Cohnella herbarum: one gene and its partner. The protein of the gene in region 1 interacts with the protein of each later gene in a pairwise test. Links are inferred from orthologs where the notes say so. Each region holds a gene or a part of one and is shown on either strand. Other genes may lie near its edges.

Region 1 (5,982 bases):
GCTGGAACAAACTTACGGGGTCACGCAGTATTTCTCGTTTCTTTTCAATATTCTCCTGCCCATTTCTCTGCTGTTCGAATTACCGCTCGTTATCCTCTTTCTCAGTCGGATCGGAATATTGACCCCCGCGATTCTCGTCAAAATGCGCAAGGTCGCTTGGTTCATACTGATCTTTGTCGGAGTCTTGGTTACCCCTCCGGACGTCGTTTCCGATTTGATGGTGGCGGTGCCTCTGATTTTGCTATACGAGTTTAGCGTGATCTTGTCGAGAATCGCATACGGCAAACGTATGAAAACACGGGAAGACGCGGCAATCGGGCAAGAGGATTAAGCGGAGTGCTGCCCCTTTCTCCCTAGGGACTATAGAACGAGCCATATCGCCAAAAAGAACCATAAAGGATCAAATTTCGATATTCCAAATGGAAAAATTATGATACACTGGTCTCAAGTAAGGGCTTACAACGGCCGTTCGAATCCGGGAGGGACTAGTGCATGCGCGATATGACTTTAGGTCGTAAGATTACGTTAGGTTACGTAGGCATGATTGTGTTGCTGGCATTGGCGTTCGTACTACTGTTAACGGGAATGGATTTCGCGGAACATAAGGTTTTATTCATCGAGATGATCGTCATTATCCTGATCATCGCGGGCGCGAGCGGTTTAGGCTTAATGTGGTTGGTACGCAATCTGACCGAATCCATTGGCGGCGTAACCTCCACGCTCAGGAATATCGCTTCTTCCGGAGGAGACTTAACGAGACGCATACATATCCGATCCACCGATGAGATGGGGGATCTTGCAGGCGCGGCTAATCATATGCTCGACGGCTTGCAGAAGATGATGAAGGAGCTGCGCGAAAGCACGGCGGAGTTAGCCGCTTCCGCAATCTTGCTCAAGCAGGGCGCGGACGAGAACGCTCGCGTGAGCAGCGAAGTATCCAAAGCGGTAGAGAAAGTAGCGGCAGGCTCGGAAACCCAGGTTGCGCAATCGCAGGAAATTTCGGCGACGATGCAAGAAACTTTAGACGGTTTGAATCAGGTTGCGTCAACGACAACGGGAGTATCGGATGCGGCGCAATCGACCGTTAGCCGAGCGGAAGCCGGGTCCGAGCTGCTGCAATCGACCTCGGTGGAAATCGCCCAAGTCGGCAAAGCCTTCCGTTCTCTTCAAGAAGTGGTAAGAGGGTTGAACCACAAATCCGAGCAGGTGCGCGAAGTTATCGGCTATATTTCGGAAGTCGCGAACCAGACGAACTTGCTGGCGCTTAACGCGGCTATCGAGGCCGCTCGCGCCGGCGAGCACGGAAGAGGGTTTGCGGTCGTCGCGGGAGAGATTCGCAAACTCGCGGATCAGACTCAGCAATCCGCGGTTCAGATCGGAGACACGATCGGTACGATGTCGAGCGATATCGGACAAGTCGTGACGATGTTCGAACAAAGCTCCGGGCAAGTATTTACGGCGGTTGAAAGCATGGGAAATGCGGAGGAAACTTTCCGCGATATCGTCGGCAAGGTCGGTCAATTGAGCTCTAACATCGTCGATGTCGCCGCCTCGGTCGAGCAAATGTCGGCCGGCAGTACATCCGTCGTTCAATCGATACAAGACATTTCCCGAATTACCGAAGAAACGGCTTCTTTCACGGAGCAAGTATCGGCGATGACGGAGCAGCAATTGTCTTCTACGGAGGAGATGGCGCGTACGGCCGAGAATCTCAGCACGATGGCTTCCAGGCTGAAGGGTCTCGTCGGAAACTTCAAAACTTAATTACGGTTGTTCTCCAAGTAATCTCGATGGGGAATGGGCCAATTCATTCGATGCGAATCCGCTATAAACGCGGATTCGCATTTTTTTGTATAGGTTTTAATGCATTTTAACGCAAAAGGACTTGAAAACCATCTGTAAAAACCGTATCATAGAAAATGGTTATTAGCACTTAACACAATTGAGTGCTAACAGAAGAATGGCTTCAAATAAAACTTAAAATTTAAGAAGGAGGCTATTTACATGATTAAACCTTTGGGTGACCGCGTTCTCGTAGAAGCGAACGCAAAAGAAGAAAAAACGATCAGCGGTATCGTATTGCCGGATAACGCAAAAGAAAAGCCGCAAGAAGGAACGATTATCGCGGTGGGTAGCGGAGCTTTAACTAAAGACGGTGAACGGATCGCGCTTGAGGTAAAAGAAGGCGACCGCGTATTGTTCTCTAAATATGCAGGTACGGAAATCAAATACGAAGGCAAAGAGTATTTGATCATGAAAGAAAGCGATATTCACGCGATCGTAGGCTAATTAATATTAACAGATTCTAAGGAGGGTACTTAACGATGGCTAAAGAAATTAAATTCAGCGAAGACGCTCGTCGCTCGATGCTTCGCGGTGTAGACGCATTGGCGAACGTAGTTAAAGTAACGCTTGGACCTAAAGGTCGTAACGTCGTTCTGGAGAAAAAATTCGGTTCTCCTCTGATCACGAACGATGGCGTAACGATTGCGAAAGAAATCGAGCTGGAAGACGCATTCGAGAACATGGGCGCGCAACTGGTTAAAGAAGTCGCAACCAAAACGAACGACATCGCCGGCGACGGTACGACAACGGCAACGGTTCTTGCTCAAGCGATGATTCGCGAAGGCTTGAAAAACGTAACGGCTGGCGCTAACCCTATGGTTATCCGTAAAGGTATCGATAAAGCGGTTAGAGCGGCAGTTGAAGAATTGCAAAAAATCTCTAAACCGGTTGAAGGTCGTAACGACATCGCTCAAGTAGCTGCAATCTCCGCTGCCGATGATGAAGTAGGTCAACTGATCGCCGATGCGATGGATAAAGTCGGCAAAGACGGAGTTATTACCGTTGAAGAATCCAAAGGCTTCAACACGGATCTTGAAGTCGTTGAAGGTATGCAATTCGATCGCGGCTACATCACTCCGTACATGATTACCGATACGGACAAAATGGAAGCTAATCTGGATAACCCGCTGATCCTGATCACGGACAAGAAAATCTCGAACATTCAAGAGATCTTGCCTGTTCTGGAGAAAGTCGTTCAATCCGGCAAGCAATTGCTGATCATCGCGGAAGACATCGAAGGCGAAGCATTGTCTACGCTCGTCGTTAACCGTCTGCGCGGTACGTTCACTTGCGTCGGCGTTAAAGCTCCTGGCTTCGGCGATCGTCGTAAAGCGATGCTGCAAGATATCGCCGCTCTTACCGGCGGTCAAGTGATCACGGAAGAACTCGGCTTAGAGCTGAAATCGACTACGATCCAACAATTGGGTACGGCACGTCAAGTGCGCGTAAACAAAGAAAACACGATCGTCGTAGACGGTGCTGGAGACAAAGCCGATATCGATGCTCGCGTAAACCAAATCAAAGCGCAAATCGAAGATACGACTTCCGATTTCGACCGCGAGAAATTGCAAGAGCGTCTGGCTAAACTGGCTGGCGGCGTTGCGGTAATCAAAGTCGGCGCAGCTACAGAAACAGAATTGAAAGAGCGCAAACTTCGTATCGAAGATGCTCTGAACGCGACTCGCGCGGCTGTTGAAGAAGGTATCGTTTCCGGTGGCGGTACTGCCCTCGTTAACGTATACGCTGCCGTTGCTGCTGTAAGCGCGGAAGGCGACGAGAAAACAGGCGTTAACATCATCCTTCGCGCTCTCGAAGAGCCGATTCGTACGATCGCTGCTAACGCTGGCCAAGAAGGCTCCGTTATCGTTGAGCGTCTGAAGAAGGAAGCAGTCGGCACAGGTTACAACGCTGCTTCCGGCGAATGGGTTAACATGTTCGAAGCGGGCATCATCGACCCTGTTAAAGTTACTCGTTCCGCGTTGCAGAACGCTGCATCCGTAGCGGCTGTCTTCTTGACAACCGAAGCGGTTATCGCCGACAAGCCGGAACCGAACAAACCGGCAGGCGGCGGAATGCCTGATATGGGCGGAATGGGCGGCATGATGTAAACTGACCTGAGATCCCTTGAGTAGCATAGGGTCTCAAGTTAGAAAACGTCATTTGATTACATGATGAAAAATTAGGCTTCTCACAAGTTCAGATTGAACTTTGTGAGAAGCCTATTTTATTAAGCGTTGTGTAGATCATCAATCATTTGGTTAAGCTTCTTGTCAAAAGTGAAAACAGTATACCCACCTATCTTCGAGTAGGCGAAAAGCAGGGAGTCAACAAAATCGATTTTTATATCACTGTAGACCTTTAAAGCTTCGATCAGGATATTTCTGTCATGCATTGATAGTGTTGCCGTAGGAAAGTAAGTTCCGTAACGAATCAAAGATATGAACTCGCTCCACTTTATATATCTTTTCCAATACATAAACGGCTTCGGCAATAACTTCATTCGGAATAAAAATATAGTGGTCTTCAATCTTTTCTCGGGCTTGTTCTAAGAATTGATCAACATCTTGAAGCAAGTACCGCAAAATTAAATTTGCATCAACGATGTTCATGTTTTTCTTGCACACCCTTTTCCCAGGCATCTTGTTCGTATTGGATTAAATCCAATTTGGAGTACTGTTTCAATGCGCCTCTAGCGGTGGGAGAAGAGGGAACTGAAAGTTTGAATGGAGATGGGTCTCCGATAGGTAATATGATTAATTCAACATCCTGATTCCGAAGGCTTTCAGGGAGATCGACGATATGCTTTAGAGCATCGCTGTTGGTTATTTTTCTGACGAAATTCAAATTAATCACCTTCCTTAGTTAAAGTATAGCCGATTCAGAATTGACTCACAATTACCAATCTTACAGTCGCTCCAGCCTCTGTTGAGAGCTGAATGAGAAAAATGAATAAATGATTAAAAATCCGATTGTCGGTGTAATTAGAATATAGATAAGCTCGAAACTATGAAAAATGGGGTGAATGAAAATGAATAAAATCGCGATTCTGGTTATGTTAATCTCCTTATTGAATCCGCAAGCCGTCGTCACTTCCGTTGATAACGTCATTACGATTACGAAAGATAATGTCGTGACGACTTATGAAGTAAACGAATAGTTTTCGTTTGAAGAGCAGGCTCGAGCAGGAGGGATGACCTCCTGCTTTTTTTGTCTTGACAGCGCCAGCCCGCCGTAGGTATATTCATTTCTATCATCGAATGGATATCATGAGGGAAGGAAGCGGGAGGAATGGCAATCCATCATAAGCCTCTGATCATCGCGCACAGAGGCGCGGCGGGAGAAGCGCCGGAAAACACGCTCGCGGCGTTCCGGCTAGGTATGGAGCAAGGCTGCGACGCGATCGAATTGGATATTCACCTGTCCAAGGACGGGGAGATTATCGTCTGTCACGATGAGACGATCGACCGAACGAGCGACGGGACCGGTGCGATCCGGGAGCTGACCGTAGCGGAAATAAAGCGGGCGGATGCCGGCGGATGGTTTAGCGAGAAGTATGCGGGCGAGCGAATCCCCTTGCTAGAGGAAGTATTCGAACTTGTTCCTTCTAGCATTATGATCAATATAGAGATCAAGAGTTCGTTCGAGCAACGCTTAGAAACGACTTTAGCCCGATTGCTTCGGCGAACGGCAAGGCTTTCGAGCGTTGTCGTGTCGTCTTTCGATTTCAATTGCTTGGCGGTCTTAAAACAAATCGAACCGGAAGCGCGAATCGGTCTCCTATATGAGGATAAGGCAACGCTTGCCGATCCGACAAATCAGCTAACCGTTCCGGTGTATTCCCTCCATCCCTACTTCGGCAAGCTGGACATCGAAGACGCGCGCGAAGCGGTGCGTCAAGGGCTTCGGGTATATCCGTGGACGGTTAATGGAGAGGAACAAATTCGGCTGATGATCGAATACGGCGTCTCGGGCGTCATTACCGATTATCCGGGCAGAATGAAAAAAATATTGGGAAGTTAACGGAAGAAGCGGGCTTAGCGCAATTGCGCTAAGCCCGCTTTTTTTGATGCGTTGACGGAATTTGCAGACTATAGTTTGAAAAACCGGACGGAAGCGTTGAGGTTCTTCACGATATGT
Region 2 (2,962 bases), 5.0 Mb from region 1 along the record:
CGGTTTGGTATTTTTGTATTAGCCGTTAGCACTCATCGAAACGGAGTGCTAACGAAAGTAATTAGCGGAAAGCTTAAAGGAGGAGTTCGGATGCTAAGCGAACGTCAACGTATGATTCTGAACGCGATTATCGACGATTATATCCGTTCGGCCGAACCTGTCGGATCCCGTAGCATATCCAAGCGCGGCGACGTGACCTTTAGCCCGGCGACCATCCGCAACGAGATGGCGGATTTGGAGGAAATGGGTTTGCTAGAGCAGCCGCACACCTCCGCCGGCCGAATTCCTTCTATAAAGGGCTACCGCTACTACGTGGATCACCTCGTCACTTTGGACGGAGTAGAGGATCATGACGCCAGGAAGCTGCGTACTTTTTTCGCGGAGAAAATGAATCACTGGGAAGGCGTTATCGGGCACGCGGCGACGATTTTGTCGCAACTGACCAACTACACGTCGATCGTCCTCGGTCCGGAAATGTTCAGCACGACGCTAAAGCATTTTCAACTGATTCCGATTAACGAAGCGTCCGCCGTCGCCATTATCGTGGCGAATACCGGACACGTCGAGCACCGTACGATTACGATACCGGACGGAATATCGATGGAAGACATGAACAAGATCGTCAACATGTTGAACGAGAAGCTGACGGGAGTGCCCTTCTATAAGGTCAAATCCGTCCTGCATAGCGAGATTGCCAAAGAGCTAAGCCGTTACGTCGAGCACTGCGAGGATATCTTGACCCTTCTGGAAGACACGATTATGGAAGAACAGGAGCCGAAGGTGTACTTAAGCGGCGCATCCAACATGCTCACTCAACCGGAATTCAAGGATGTCGACAAAGCGAAGAACATTCTGGGAATGTTGGAGGAAACGCAATTGCTCATGCAATTGTTTCAATCCAATCCAGGCGGCATTCAGGTGAAGATCGGAACGGAAAACGCGCTCGAAGCGATCAATCAATGCAGTTTGATCACGGCCACTTATTCCTATGAAGGACAGTCGCTCGGTACGGTCGGAATTTTGGGGCCGACGAGAATGGAATACGGAAAAGTAATCAGCTTGCTCAATTTTCTATCCAAGGATATCGCTTTAATGATGTCCCGTTGGTATAAGTAAAGTCTGTATAGCCCCTTGTGAAGGGTGGCACGGTAAGGAGGTGAACTCTATATGAGTACGAAAGAGACGAAGGAGCCAGTAAACATGGAAGAGCATCAAGAGGACTCTTTGGAGCAGGAAACGGGTTCTGACGTGGAACAAACAACCCAATTGGACGACGAAACGCCGGCGGCTGAAGAAATCAACGCGGAAAATGCAGCCATTACCGAGCTTCAGCGCTTAGCGGATGATAATCATAGCCGATATTTGCGGGCGCAAGCCGATTTCGATAATTTCCGTCGTCGCACCGTTAAGGAAAAAGAAGAGCTAACGCAGTATGCTTCCTTGAAGCTGATCACGCAACTGCTGCCGGTATTGGATAATTTCCAGCGCGCTTTGCAGACCGGAGGCGAAGGCTCGGAAAGCGAATCTTTCGCTAAGGGCGTAGATATGATCTTCCGCCAACTGTCCCAAGTGTTGGAAGGGGAAGGGTTGAAACCGATGGAATCCGTCGGGCAGCCGTTCGATCCCGAATTTCACCAAGCGATCATGCAGGTGGAGAGCGAAGAGTACGATGAAGGCATCGTCGTCGAGGCGATTCAAACAGGTTACATCCTGAAGGATAAAGTCATCCGTCCCGCGATGGTTAAAGTTAGCGGCTAAGATGGTTATATACTTAAAAACAAGTCATGCACTTATATGAAGGAGGAAAATACAGTATGAGTAAAGTAATCGGTATCGACCTTGGTACAACAAACTCCTGCGTTGCGGTAATGGAAGGCGGAGAAGCCGTCGTTATCCCGAACCCGGAAGGCAACCGCACTACCCCTTCGGTGGTCGGTTTTAAGAAAGACGGAGAGCGCGTAGTCGGAGAAACGGCAAAACGCCAAGCGATCACTAACCCTGACCGTACGGTAAGCTCGATTAAACGCCACATGGGAACCACCCATAAAGAAACGATCGAAGGCAAAGCGTATTCCGCTCCCGAGATTTCGGCGATCATCCTGCAGAAGCTAAAAGCCAATGCGGAAGCTTACTTGGGCCAGCCCGTAACGCAAGCCGTTATTACGGTTCCTGCATACTTTAATGACAGCCAACGCCAAGCGACTAAAGACGCGGGTAACATCGCGGGCCTCGAAGTTCTTCGGATCGTTAACGAGCCGACGGCTGCGGCTCTCGCGTACGGCTTCGAAAAACAAGAAGACCAAACGATCCTCGTATTCGACTTAGGCGGCGGTACGTTCGACGTCAGTATCCTTGAGCTTGGCGAAGGGTTCTTCGAAGTTAAAGCAACAAGCGGCGACAATCACCTCGGCGGAGACGATTTCGACCAAGTCGTGATGGAATGGCTTGCAGGCGAATTCAAGAAAGAACACAGCATTGATTTGCTGAAAGACAAAGCGGCGGTACAACGCCTTAAGGATGCTGCCGAAAAAGCGAAAAAAGAGCTTTCCGGCGTTGTTTCCACAACGATTTCCCTGCCGTTCATCACGGTTGTAGACGGAGTTCCTCAGCATTTGGAGATCAATCTCAGCCGTTCCAAATTCGACGAATTGACGGCGAGCCTGGTAGAACGTACGATGGGACCGACTCGCCAAGCGCTATCCGATTCCGGATTGTCTGCTAAAGATATCGACAAGGTCGTTCTTGTCGGCGGTTCTACCCGTATTCCTGCCGTTCAAGAAGCGATTAAGAAGCTGACGGGACAAGATCCTCATAAAGGCGTTAACCCGGATGAAGTCGTTGCTCTAGGCGCCGCTGTTCAAGCGGGAGTACTGACGGGCGAAGTTAAAGACGTGGTATTGCTCGACGTAACTCCGTTGTCCCTCGGTATCGAAACCGCCGGCGGCGTTTTGACGAAGATGAT

Evidence for each region. Proteins that work in one complex are often made in the same cells at the same time.
Region 2: the proteins of groL (region 1) and grpE interact in binary tests that used the Escherichia coli proteins (3 or more experiments, as listed by UniProt). The link is inferred for Cohnella herbarum from one-to-one orthologs.

Annotation. Positions count from the first base shown.
Region 1 is NZ_CP051680.1:7,476,637-7,482,618, forward strand. What follows is about bases 1,753-4,638. They hold groL (chaperonin GroEL), read left to right. Parts: upstream 1,753-2,324; coding sequence 2,325-3,953; downstream 3,954-4,638. Other genes in these bases: HH215_RS31390 (methyl-accepting chemotaxis protein), read left to right, coding at 1,753-1,764; groES (co-chaperone GroES), read left to right, coding at 2,005-2,289; HH215_RS36170 (PIN domain-containing protein), read right to left, coding at 4,230-4,454; HH215_RS31410 (hypothetical protein), read right to left, coding at 4,441-4,638. In the rest of the region: twin-arginine translocase subunit TatC, read left to right, coding at 1-331; more of HH215_RS31390, read left to right, coding at 493-1,752; more of HH215_RS31410, read right to left, coding at 4,639-4,689; HH215_RS36775 (hypothetical protein), read left to right, coding at 4,874-5,002; HH215_RS31415 (glycerophosphodiester phosphodiesterase), read left to right, coding at 5,134-5,865; HH215_RS31420 (methyl-accepting chemotaxis protein), read right to left, coding at 5,934-5,982.
Region 2 is NZ_CP051680.1:2,451,059-2,454,020, reverse strand. It holds grpE (nucleotide exchange factor GrpE), read left to right. Parts: upstream 1-1,167; coding sequence 1,168-1,758; downstream 1,759-2,962. Other genes in the region: dnaK (molecular chaperone DnaK), read left to right, coding at 1,815-2,962; hrcA (heat-inducible transcriptional repressor HrcA), read left to right, coding at 91-1,116. UniProt on the Escherichia coli protein: Participates actively in the response to hyperosmotic and heat shock by preventing the aggregation of stress-denatured proteins, in association with DnaK and GrpE. It is the nucleotide exchange factor for DnaK and may function as a thermosensor.